DNA from 2 places in the Zobellella aerophila genome. Region 1 is predicted to be linked to the other one. Evidence: predicted binding sites of a transcription regulator. Region 1 holds the regulator's gene; the other holds the start of a gene.
The links. The regulator LexA, encoded in region 1, represses DNA repair genes until DNA is damaged. The targets are predictions, from matches to a motif close to ANCTGTNTNNNNANACAGNT.
Positions count from the first base shown of each region.

Region 2: a site for LexA is predicted at 4,205-4,224, ahead of ABD806_RS02725 (DUF4250 domain-containing protein). Genes of this name have one in related genera too.

Region 1 is NZ_BAABCX010000003.1:231,796-237,366, reverse strand. Features, by position in the region: gene ctaD (cytochrome c oxidase subunit I) at 1-969, opposite strand, end outside; gene coxB (cytochrome c oxidase subunit II) at 979-2,052, opposite strand; gene lexA (transcriptional repressor LexA) at 2,363-2,992, opposite strand; gene ubiA (4-hydroxybenzoate octaprenyltransferase) at 3,129-3,992, opposite strand; gene ABD806_RS12625 (chorismate--pyruvate lyase family protein) at 3,989-4,546, opposite strand; gene glpG (rhomboid family intramembrane serine protease GlpG) at 4,616-5,455, opposite strand; gene glpE (thiosulfate sulfurtransferase GlpE) at 5,455-5,571, opposite strand, start outside.
Region 2 is NZ_BAABCX010000001.1:592,072-597,642, reverse strand. Features, by position in the region: gene sbcB (exodeoxyribonuclease I) at 1-1,195, shown strand, start outside; gene ABD806_RS02745 (CidA/LrgA family protein) at 1,213-1,551, shown strand; gene ABD806_RS02740 (LrgB family protein) at 1,548-2,234, shown strand; gene cdd (cytidine deaminase) at 2,252-3,109, shown strand; gene ABD806_RS02730 (thiopurine S-methyltransferase) at 3,180-3,833, opposite strand; gene ABD806_RS02725 (DUF4250 domain-containing protein) at 3,889-4,086, opposite strand; gene ABD806_RS02720 (hypothetical protein) at 4,243-4,713, shown strand; gene hemH (ferrochelatase) at 4,863-5,571, opposite strand, start outside.

The DNA.
Region 1 (5,571 bases):
CTCGGCTGCCACCGGCATACCCACGGTAAACATATGGTGCGCCCAGACCAGGAAACTCAAGCCGGCGATAGACGCGGTGGCATACACCATGGAGGAATAGCCGAACAGCGGCTTACGGCAGAAGGTGGGCAAAATGGCAGAGATAATGCCGAAGCTCGGCAAGATCATGATGTACACCTCCGGGTGGCCGAAGAACCAGAAAATATGCTGAAACATCACAGGATCGCCGCCACCGGCGGCGGCAAAGAAGCTGGTACCGAAGTATTTGTCGGTGAGCACCATGGTCGCCACCCCCGCCAGCACCGGCATCACCGCGATCAGCAGGAAAGCGGTGATCAACCAGGTCCAGCAGAACAGCGGCAGTTTCATCCAGGTCATGCCCGGCGCCCTCAGGTTCCAGATGGTGACGATGACATTCATCGCCCCCATGATCGAGCTGATCCCCATGATATGGATGGAGAACACGAACAGGCCGGTGCTGTCGGGAGAATAATGGGTGGACAGGGGCGCATAGAAGGTCCAGCCGAAGTTGGGGCCTCCACCCGGCATAAACAGGGATGACAACATCAGCGCAAAGGCGAACGGCAATATCCAGAAGCTCCAGTTGTTCATCCGCGGCAGCGCCATATCCGGTGCGCCTATCATCATCGGGACCATCCAGTTGGCCAAGCCGACAAAGGCCGGCATCACGGCCCCGAAAATCATCACCAGGCCGTGCATGGTAGTCATCTGGTTAAAGAAATTGGGCTCCACCAGCTGCAGCCCGGGCTGGAACAACTCGGCCCTGATCACCATGGCCATGCTGCCCCCAACCAGGAACATGGTCAGGCTGAACAGCAGATACATGCTGCCGATGTCCTTATGGTTGGTGGTAAACAGCCAGCGGCCTATACCCTTGGCCGGGCCATGATGGGCATGTTCGACTTCCAGATGCCCATCGGCCGTTTGTGTCCTGTCTTGCTGTGTCATCCCTGCCCCCTATTGTCCCTGCCGTGCCGCAGCTATATCCCCGGGCTGCACCAGATCACCGGTATCATTGCCCCAGGCGTTGCGTTCATAGGTGATCACCGCAGCCAGCTCTTTCAGCGCCAGCTGTTTGTCAAAGTTCTGCATGGCGGTTCCCGCCTTGCCGTGCAGCACTACGTCGATATGGGCCGCCCTGTCCTGCAGGATGAGTTCACTGCCTTTCAACGCCGGGAAGGCCCCCGGGAGTCCCTCGCCACCGGCCTGATGACAGGCGGCGCAGCTCCGCAGATATACTTGCTCCCCCAGGCTCATCAATTCATCCCGGGTCATCTCCATCGCCGCCAAGGCCTGTTCCGCCGCCTTGGCCTCTGCCTGCCGGGTCTTGGTTTGCGCCAGCCACTGGGCAAACTGTTCAGGCTCGCGCGCATCCACCACTATCGGCATAAACGCATGGTCCTTGCCGCACAGCTCGGCGCACTGACCCCGGTACATGCCCGGGGTGTTGATCCGGGTCCAGGCCTCGTTGATAAAACCGGGAATGGCGTCTTTCTTGACCGCAAACGCCGGCACCCACCAGGAATGGATGACATCGTCGGAGGTGATCAGGAAACGGATCTTGCGATCGGTCGGCAATACCAGGGGCCGATCCACCTCCAGCAGATAATTACCGGCCTTGCTCAGGCTACCGTTGATCTCCTGCGGCAAGGTAGCCAGCAGGCTGTAGAATTCGACACCCTGATCGAAGTAACGGTAATGCCACTTCCACTGGGAGCCGGTAATTTGGACGGTAAGATCAGACTGGCTGGGGTCCTCCATGGCGATCAGGGTACGGGTGGCGGGCACCGCCATGGCGATCAGGATCAGAAACGGGATCAGGGTCCAGAGAATTTCAACCCTGGTACTCTCATGAAATTGCGCCGCCTTCGCCCCTTTGGATTTGCGATGGTGAATAATGGCCCAGAACATGGCCCCGAACACCAGGATGCCGATCACCACGCAGATCAGCAGTATGGTCATATGCAGGTCGTAGACCTGCCGGCTGATATCGGTGACCCCCGGCGTCATATTAAAGCGAGAATTTGCCAAAACCGGCAGACTCGTCGGCAAGGACAAGAGCAATAAAAGCAGCTTCACACGCACCCCCAAATTTTTATTCCTTTATTTTTGGCGCACTCAAAAGAGAGTCAGTGCTAACTGAACAACCGCATCCATGGTTCAGCTCATCATAAGTAAAGCATTGATTTAAAAAATGTAAAAAATGAAAGGAGAAAAAAGTGGGAGCCGTACGACAAAGCCGGAAAGAAGATCGGCATAACCATGCCGGGAGTTGAGTGCTTACCAACGGGGAGCCCAAGGGCCGGACTGAGCCGCCCCCTCGGACAGGTTCAGGCCCGGTTCAAAAACCTTCGCTGTTACGAATAACGCCTACCGCCAGGCCTTCGATAATCAACTCCTGCTGGCGCAGATCCACTTCGATGGGCGAGAGCTCTTCGTTTTCCGGCAGCAGGCTGACCTGGTTGCCCTTGCGCTGGAAGCGCTTGACGGTGACCTCGTCATCAAGCCGGGCCACCACCACCTGCCCGTTGTGAATATCCTGGGTCTTGTGTACCGCCAGCAAGTCACCGTCCATGATACCGATGTTCTTCATACTCATGCCGCTTACCCGCAGCAAGAAGTCGGCTTGGGGGCGGAACAGCGATGGATCCAGCTGGTAATAGCTTTCGATATGCTGCTGGGCCAGGATGGGTTCACCCGCGGCGACCCGGCCGATCAGGGGCAACCCGCTATCCGGGTTCACCACCTCCGGCTCCTCCTCCTGCAGCAGGCGGATACCGCGGGAGGTGCCGGGCATCACGCTGATCACCCCTTTCTTGGCCAGGGCCTTCAGATGCTCTTCGGCGGCATTGGCGGAACGAAACCCTAGGATGTTGGCGATTTCGGCGCGGGTGGGCGGCATACCGGTTTGTTGCATATGCGCTTTGATAATATCCAGAACCTGGGTTTGGCGAGGGGTAAGGGTTTTCATCATGAGACCTGTTTTTTTATACAGCTAACTGTCAGTATATCCAGTAAATTCAGGAGGGCAAGGGCTAAATGCCCGGCGGACATTTCCAGACGGGAGGGATAAACCGGCCAACTGGCTGGCCGGACAACATGGATGGTTACAGCAGGGCCAGGATCAGGCCGGCGAAGATCGTCAGGCCGACATAGTTATTGTTCAGGAAGGCCTGGAAACAAGCCATCCTTTCCCTGTCCCTGATCAGCCGCTGCTGATAGACAAACAACGCCGCCGCCGCCAGCAAGCCCCAATAGAAGGCGCCGCCCAGGGCGAATACCTGGGCGGCCCACAGCAGCAGCAGCAGGGTAGCCAGCTGCAGCAGGCCGACGATCAGCTTGTCGCGCCGGCCGAACAGAATGGCGGTGGATTTGACGCCTATCTTCAGATCGTCGTCCCTGTCCACCATGGCGTACATGGTATCGTAGGCCACCGTCCAGGTCAGGTTGGCGGCAAACAGCAGCCACAGCCCGACCGGCAGGGCATTGCTCTGGGCGGCAAAAGCCATGGGGATCCCCCAGGAAAAAGCGATACCCAGGAAGAGTTGCGGTAAATGGGTAACCCGCTTCATAAAGGGATAGAGCGCCGCCCACCCCAGGCCGGCAAAGGCCAGCTTGATGGTCAGGCTGTTGGTGGTCAATACCAGCATAAAGGAAGCCAACACCAGCAGGACAAACAAGCCGAGAGCCTGGCGTGCCGTCAGCTCGCCCGATGCCAGGGGACGGGCCTGGGTGCGCTTGACATGGCCATCGATCTTCCTGTCGGCAAAGTCATTAATCACACAGCCCGCCGAACGCATGGAAAACACCCCCACCACAAACACCAGCAGCACCCAGGGATCCGGACGCCCCTGACCAGCAATCCAGATGGCCCACAGGGTGGGCCAGAGTAACAGCAGGGTGCCAATGGGTTTATCCAGTCGCGCCAGCGCCATATAGGCACGCCAGCGCGGACGCGTCATGGTCGTCATGATAGTTGCTCCTGATAGGCCTGGGCCTGGGGTAGGAAAAGCTCGGTGACCAACACCCGGGCACCACCGGCCTGCAGGGTGGAACGCCGGCCCCACAGGGGAAAGTCCGCCGCCAGAGGCAGCTCGATGCGTTGGGCCAGCGCCACCCGTGCCTCATGGCCCAGACCGGCAAACTCAAACTGGCTGCGCGCCAGCCCGGGGTGTTCAAACAACAGCTCACCCAACGCCTTTTGCCCCAGTCCGGCCAATTCCGGGCAGGCTTCCAGGCTGGCGCCTGAATACAGGGAGCTGGCATAAACCCAGGGCACGCCATCGCAACAGAGCAGCACTTCCCGACAGAATCCCCGGACACCCCCCAGCCGTTCAGCCAGGGCCGGCTCCAGCATCACATCGTCGGCCTGGGCCCGCACCACTACGCGAAAGTCCCGACAATGACGCCGGAGCCGCTCGGTCATCGAACCTCTGTCATACAGCCAGTCTGTCAGTAGAGGAGACAACTCAGGCAATTCCTGACCCGTCAACCAGTGCCACCCTTGATCGGCTCGCTTAATCACTCGTGAATTCCTGAAACATAAACAACAACGATTCGGCAAAAAACTAAAGAACAGCGCCGCACTCCTGATTCAGGACAGCACCGCTTTATTCCGATCGAGCCAAGCCTGCAGCAGGCCCACCAGCAGGCCACCCAAATGGGCCATATTGGCCATCGGGATCCCCAGCAGATCGGCGAAGCCCAGCACCAGCCAGACCACCATAAACACCGCCATACCGTCGGGCAGGCCTATGCCCCTGGCCGGGGTCAGCCGTCCGCTTAACCAGGTGTAGGCAACCAGCGCGTACACCACGCCGGACAAACCACCAAAGCGCGGTCCGCTCGCCCAGAACTGCATAAAGTTCGACAGCACCGCCGCCAGCAACAGCAACGACAGCAACTTGCCGTGGCCCAGCCGCCGCTCGATCATGCCGCCCAGATACCACCACCAGAAGAGATTGAACAGCAGGTGCAGCAGTGAAAAATGCATCAATGCCGGGGTGAAGGCTCGCCAGAATTCCCAGCCCAGCAGGCGGGACGGATCGGCCGGAAAAGACAACACACCGAACAGGGGCAGGCCGAGCCAGCTCAGGGCATACACGGCGGCACAGGCCAATAACACCAGCATATTGACCGGTCCGGTCCGGCGCAGCAGGTCACCGGCCAGCCCGGGCTTACTCGGATCCGGGCTGAAATGGATATGGGTGTCGCCCTGGCGCCAGGCGGCATCCTGATAGCGCGGGTGCAGAGGCTCGGCCAGGAAGCGCTTCACTTCCAGCAACGCCTCCTGATAACGGGATTCATTGACCAGCCAGAGAGTGGCATTATGGTCATCATCCAGGGTCAGTTCGCATTTCAGCCCGATATCGTTCAAATAATCCACAAAGGCCTGGGCTCGACGGGGATCATCCAACACCAGCAACTGCTTCATCAGCCAGCAACGACGGCTTGGGTCCGCCGCCAGGCCTCAAAGCCGCCATCCAGGCTGTAGACCTCCTCATAACCCTGATTGATCAGAAACTGGGCCGCCCCCTGGCTGCTGATGCC
Region 2 (5,571 bases), on a different contig from region 1:
CGGCCTGTGTGAGGCCGAGTTTATCGCCCGGATCCATGAGCAGTTCAGCCAGCCCAACAGCTGTATACTGGGCTATAACAACATCCGTTTCGATGATGAGGTGACCCGCTATACCCTGTACCGCAACTTTTACGATGCCTACGCCTACAGCTGGCAGCAGGGTAATTCCCGCTGGGATCTGCTGGATGTGGTCCGCGCCTTTTATGCCCTGCGCCCGGATGGCATCAACTGGCCGCTGGACGATGACGGCAAACCCAGCTTCAGGCTGGAACAGCTGACCGCCGCCAACGGTATCAGCCACAGCAATGCGCATGATGCCCTGGCCGACGTGCGCGCCACCATCGCCCTGGCCCGCCTGCTCAGGCAAGCCCAGCCCAGGCTGTTTGATTACCTGTTTGAGCTCAGGGCCAAGGGCAAGGTCAAAGCCCTGCTCGATGTGGTGAACGGCACGCCGCTGGTCCATGTTTCCGGCATGTTTTCCCCCTTTCAGGGCTGTGCCACCTGGATAGCGCCCCTGGCCTGGCATCCGGACAATGCCAATGCGGTGATCTGCGTTAACCTGGCAATGGATCTCACCCCCCTGGTGGAGCTGGATGTCACCACCCTGCGTGAGCGCCTCTACACCCGGCGCAGCGAATTGGGAGATTTGGCTCCCGTCCCCCTGAAACTTATCCATATCAACAAATGCCCGGTATTGGCCAAGGCCGCCGCCCTGAGCGAAGCCCGTGCCGATGAACTGGGTATTGATCGTCAGCAATGCCGGCATAGCCTGAATCTGTTGCAGCGCCATCCGGAGATCCGGGCCAAGGTGGTCGAGCTGTACAGCGACGCCTGGCCAGAAAAATCCATCACGGATGTGGATACCGCCCTCTACCAGGGCGGCTTTTTCGGCGAGGCCGACAAGGCGGCCATGGCCATGATCCGCAGCAGCAGCGCCGATGCCCTGGCCGCACTGCCGCTGCAGTTCAACGATGCCCGCCTGCCCGAGATGCTGTTCCGTTACCGGGCCCGCAACTACCCGCACACCCTTGACGAGCAGGAATGGCAACGCTGGCGTCTGCATTGCCAGGATAAGCTGACTCCTCAGCTGGAGCCCTATATGGCCAGGCTGGAACAACTGGTGATCGAACATCAGGACAACGACGCCAAGCTGGGCCTGCTGCGCGCCATGGCCCGCTACGTGCAGTCACTTTAAAAGGACCAGGCAACCTCATGGGACTGGTAAGAGACTTTCTGGTTATCCTGGCCTGCCTGCAGCTCGGCAAGGGCGTGGCGGCCGTGCTGCCGTTCGGCTTTCCCGGCAGCATCATCGGCCTGTTCGTTTTGTTTATGCTGTTGAGCCTGCAGCTGATCCGGCTGCACTGGGTACATGATGGCGGACAGCTGATCCTGCGCCATATGGCCCTGCTGTTTATTCCGGTGGCAGTCGGCCTGCTCGGCTATCTGGACGTGCTACGCGACGGCCTGTGGCTCATCATCGGCACAGCGCTGGCGGGGCTGGTGCTAATCCTGCTCGGCGTCGGCCACCTGTATCAGAGGTGGAACCGATGATCTGGCTGGCCATGCCCCTGACCGCCCTCCTGTATCTGCTGGCCAAGAAACTGGCGCGCCGCTTTAAAAGCCCGCTGCTGAACCCCATACTGCTGCCGGCCCTGGTGCTGATGGCCTTGCTGGCCGTCGCCGATCTGGATCTGGCCGATTACCGGCAAGGCACCCGGCCCTTGAGCTTGCTGCTGGATATGGCGGTGGTGGCCTTTGCCCTGCCCCTCTATCAGCAGGCGGCCCAGATCCGCAGGCAGCTGCTCCCCATCCTGGCCTGTTGCGGCCTGTCGGTATTGATTTCGGTCGGCACCACCCTGTTGATCGGCGCCCTGGTGGCCGCCCGCCCAGAATTACTGGCCTCGGTCGCCACCAAATCCATCACTACCCCCCTGGCCATGAGTGTCAGTGCCTCTTTGGGCGGAATCCCGGCCATCGCCGCCGGGCTGGTCATTATCGTCGGCATGATGGGCGCCATCATCGGCTTTCCGCTGATGCGGCTGGCCGGCATTCGGGATCCCCAGGCCCAGGGGATCGCCATCGGGGCCGCCGCCCATGCCATCGGCACGGGCGCAGCGGCGGAGGTGGGTGCCGTGCAGGGGGCGTTTTCCTCCCTGGCCATGGTGATGTGCGGCATCCTGACCGCCTTGCTGGCGCCGCCCATCTTCCATCTGTACCTTTGGTTAACCTACTGATCGATAAGGAGTCCTTGATGGCGATTGCCCTGCTTGACGCCCCCCTGCAACAGGCTCTGAGTGAAGCCAATTTACAGTCCTCCGCTACCTTTACCCCGGCCCAGGTCGAGGCGCTCGGGCAGGCCACCGCCCGCGATATCGATGCCCTGGCCCTGGCCCTGTTGCCCTTGGCCCGGCAGAAAGCCTCGGCACCCGTATCCCATTTTCAGGTCGGGGCCATCGCCGTCGGCGGCTCGGGCCACTGGTATCTGGGGGCCAACCTGGAAGTGCCGGGTCTGCCGCTGAACCACTCGCTGCACGCCGAGCAGGCCGCCATCGGCCATGCCGCCTTGTGGGGAGAGCAATCCATCGCAAAAATCGTGGTCAGCGCCAGCCCCTGCGGGCATTGCCGCCAGTTTATGAATGAGCTCAACCAGCCCGACTCCCTGACCGTGTTATTGCCGGACGGCGGCCACGACCTGGGCGACCTCCTGCCCCATGCCTTCGGCCCGGCGGATCTGGGTATCCGGGAAGGCATGCTGAGCGCCGGCGCCGGACAATTCACCCTGAACGACGAAGATCCGCTTTTGCTCGCCGCCCTGACCGAGGCCAACGCCAGCTATGCTCCATACAGCGGTAACCGGGCCGGGGTCGCATTGGCGCTCGACGACGGCCGAGTCTGTAGAGGGCGTTACCTGGAAAACGCCGCCTTCAATCCCAGCCTGAGCCCGATGCAGCTGGCGCTTAGCCAATTGATGCTCGGCGGCGGCCATGGCGGACAGATAACCCGGGCCGTTTTGGTTGAGCGGCAAGCCCCGATCCAGCAATATGAGACTGCGGCCCAGACCTTGTCCCGGTTTACGGCAATCCCATTGGCAAAGATGATGATAAAATAACCACCCCTGATTACGCGGCGGGAGCCATGACTAAACGTAACGGTATCAGATTCATTATTTGACCGACCGGCTAGCGTCGTACCAGCTTGAAGCACAGCTCGTCAAAAAATGTTCGTTCCCCCGACGCCACCCTGGGATTATTCATGCCCTCTTCGATCCGGCCCAGCAAGGTGATCTCAAAACAGGGCTCAAACAGCCGCCTGACCTCGGTTTCCGTGACCGAAAAAGGCGGCCCTTCGGACTGGGCCGGCGCATAGTCGAGGGTGATCAGCAGCATCTGGCCGCCCGGCACCAGCAGACTGGCCACCAAGCGGGCATAACGGGCACGTAGCTGCTCGGGCAGGGCGATCAGCGCCGCCCTGTCGTAGGCCACCCGGTATCGTTTGCCCAGGCTCTCCGCCTGAAAGAAGTCCCCCTGATACAGGCTGATGTCACCCGCCTGCCAGCACAGATAATGCGTCAGTTGCTGTTGTCGGGGTGTCACTCCTGCCTCGATAAAGAAATCCCGTACCGCCAGGGGCGACAGCTCGAAGCCGTCGATATGATGTCCCTGCTCGGCCAGCCAATGCATGTCCAGGCTCTTGCCACACAGGGGCACCAACACCTCCGCCCGCTCGGGGCTCGCCAGCGCCTGCCAGTGCTCCTGCAACTGGCGGTTGACCCTCGGCTGATGAAAGCCGATACGTGATGTTTGCCAGCGCTGATGCCAGAAATCCGCGTCCATATTCACTCCATGCCATAACCAGGTTGCCCACTATCGCAAGACCCGGATGCCGCCATCAAGTGTTTGGTTTAAATTGATTGCTGTGCGCATCGTAGTGATAGCCGATTTGCGCCATGCGCGCATTTAAGTGCCCGGCATCCAGATCATAGAGCGCCAACAAGGCATCCAGGCTGTCACATTCCAGCCGTAGTTTTTCATTGATGATGCCCAGCACCATATGAGGATCCATGCGCTCTAACTGTACCGCATCCATAATGAGCCTCCTGATATTTCCCTGCTCAGTATAGCCCCCATACCCGAGCCACCACCTCCGCCAAAAAATACTGTAATTATAACCAGTATTTTTCTTGACCACCGGCACCCTGCAATACTACTGTATATATAAACAGATAAACCACAGGGATTGCTTATGGCCACCATCATACTCACTCACCCGAATACCTTTGATGTACTGTCCGGATCCTGGCAACAGGCACAAACCATGCCAGACCCCGTCTCCTTGCCCATCGGCAAGGGGGTCAGCCTGATCGAACGCTGGAACAGCCGGCAGCAATCCCGGTTACTGGCCGAGTTGTCGACCATCAGCCGGCAGGGGCGAGGCTGGATCCTGATGGTAAACCCCCCCGCCCCCCTCTCAAAGCAGGCGTTGCAGCTGGCGGGAGTGGCTCCCTACCGGGTGCTCAGCATCCAGGGGATACCTCAGGGGGCAAATCAGTCGTTGATGGAACGCGCCCTGGCACAGGGGAGTATCGGTGCCCTGGTCAGCTGGCAGGCAAAGCCCGGCCTGCATCAGCAGGTTTGCCTGCAGGAAGCGGCCCGGAGGGGGAACTGTCGGGGATTTATCATTACCGTACAATCCGGGCCATCGGCCCTGCACTAAATTGGGGATTGGGGATTGGGGATTGGGGATTGGGGAGCGTGGGTTCGGGAATAAGAGATAGGGAATAGCAGATCAACCCTAACTTTGCTGCAGCAGTCCTCTTCCCTATTCCCTGCTCACCATTCCCTGTTTACCGGGCAAGCCATCGTTCAGGCCAGTTCGCGGCACACCAGATCCAGCATCATCTGGATATGTGAGCCACGGTCATTCAGGGCTTCAATATAGTGATACTGCTCGCCGCCCCCCTTGATAAACAGCGCCTTGTTCTGCTCGGCTACCTCTTCCAGGGTTTCCAGGCAGTCGGCGGAAAATGCTGGACAAATCACATCCAGCCGCTTGACTCCCTCACCGGGCAGGGTTTTCATGGCCTCATCCGTATAAGGCTTGAGCCACTCCTCACGACCAAAGCGGGACTGGAAGGTAGTGCGCCACTGGTGGCGCTCCAGGCCCAGCTGCTCCGCCACCAACTCCGATGTCCGGTGACATTGCTGCCCGTAAGGATCCCCTTTATCTTGGAAACGCTTGGGAATACCGTGATAAGACAGCAGCAGCATATCCGCCTGGCCGTGCTCAGCCCAATGATCACGCACCGAATCGGCCAGGGCCTGGATATAGCCACTGTGCTCATGGTAATCATGGATAAAACGAAAGGCCGGCAGACAAGTTTCGGCTTTCATCAACCTGGCCCAGCTATCAAACACCGATGCCGTGGTACTGACCGAGTACTGCGGATACAGCGGCAGTATGATCACCCGGCCCACCCCAGCGGCCTTGAGTTCCTGCCAGGCCGTGGCCATGGAAGGTTCGCCGTAACTCATGGCCAACGCCACCGGCATATCGATGCCTTCACGGATAAAT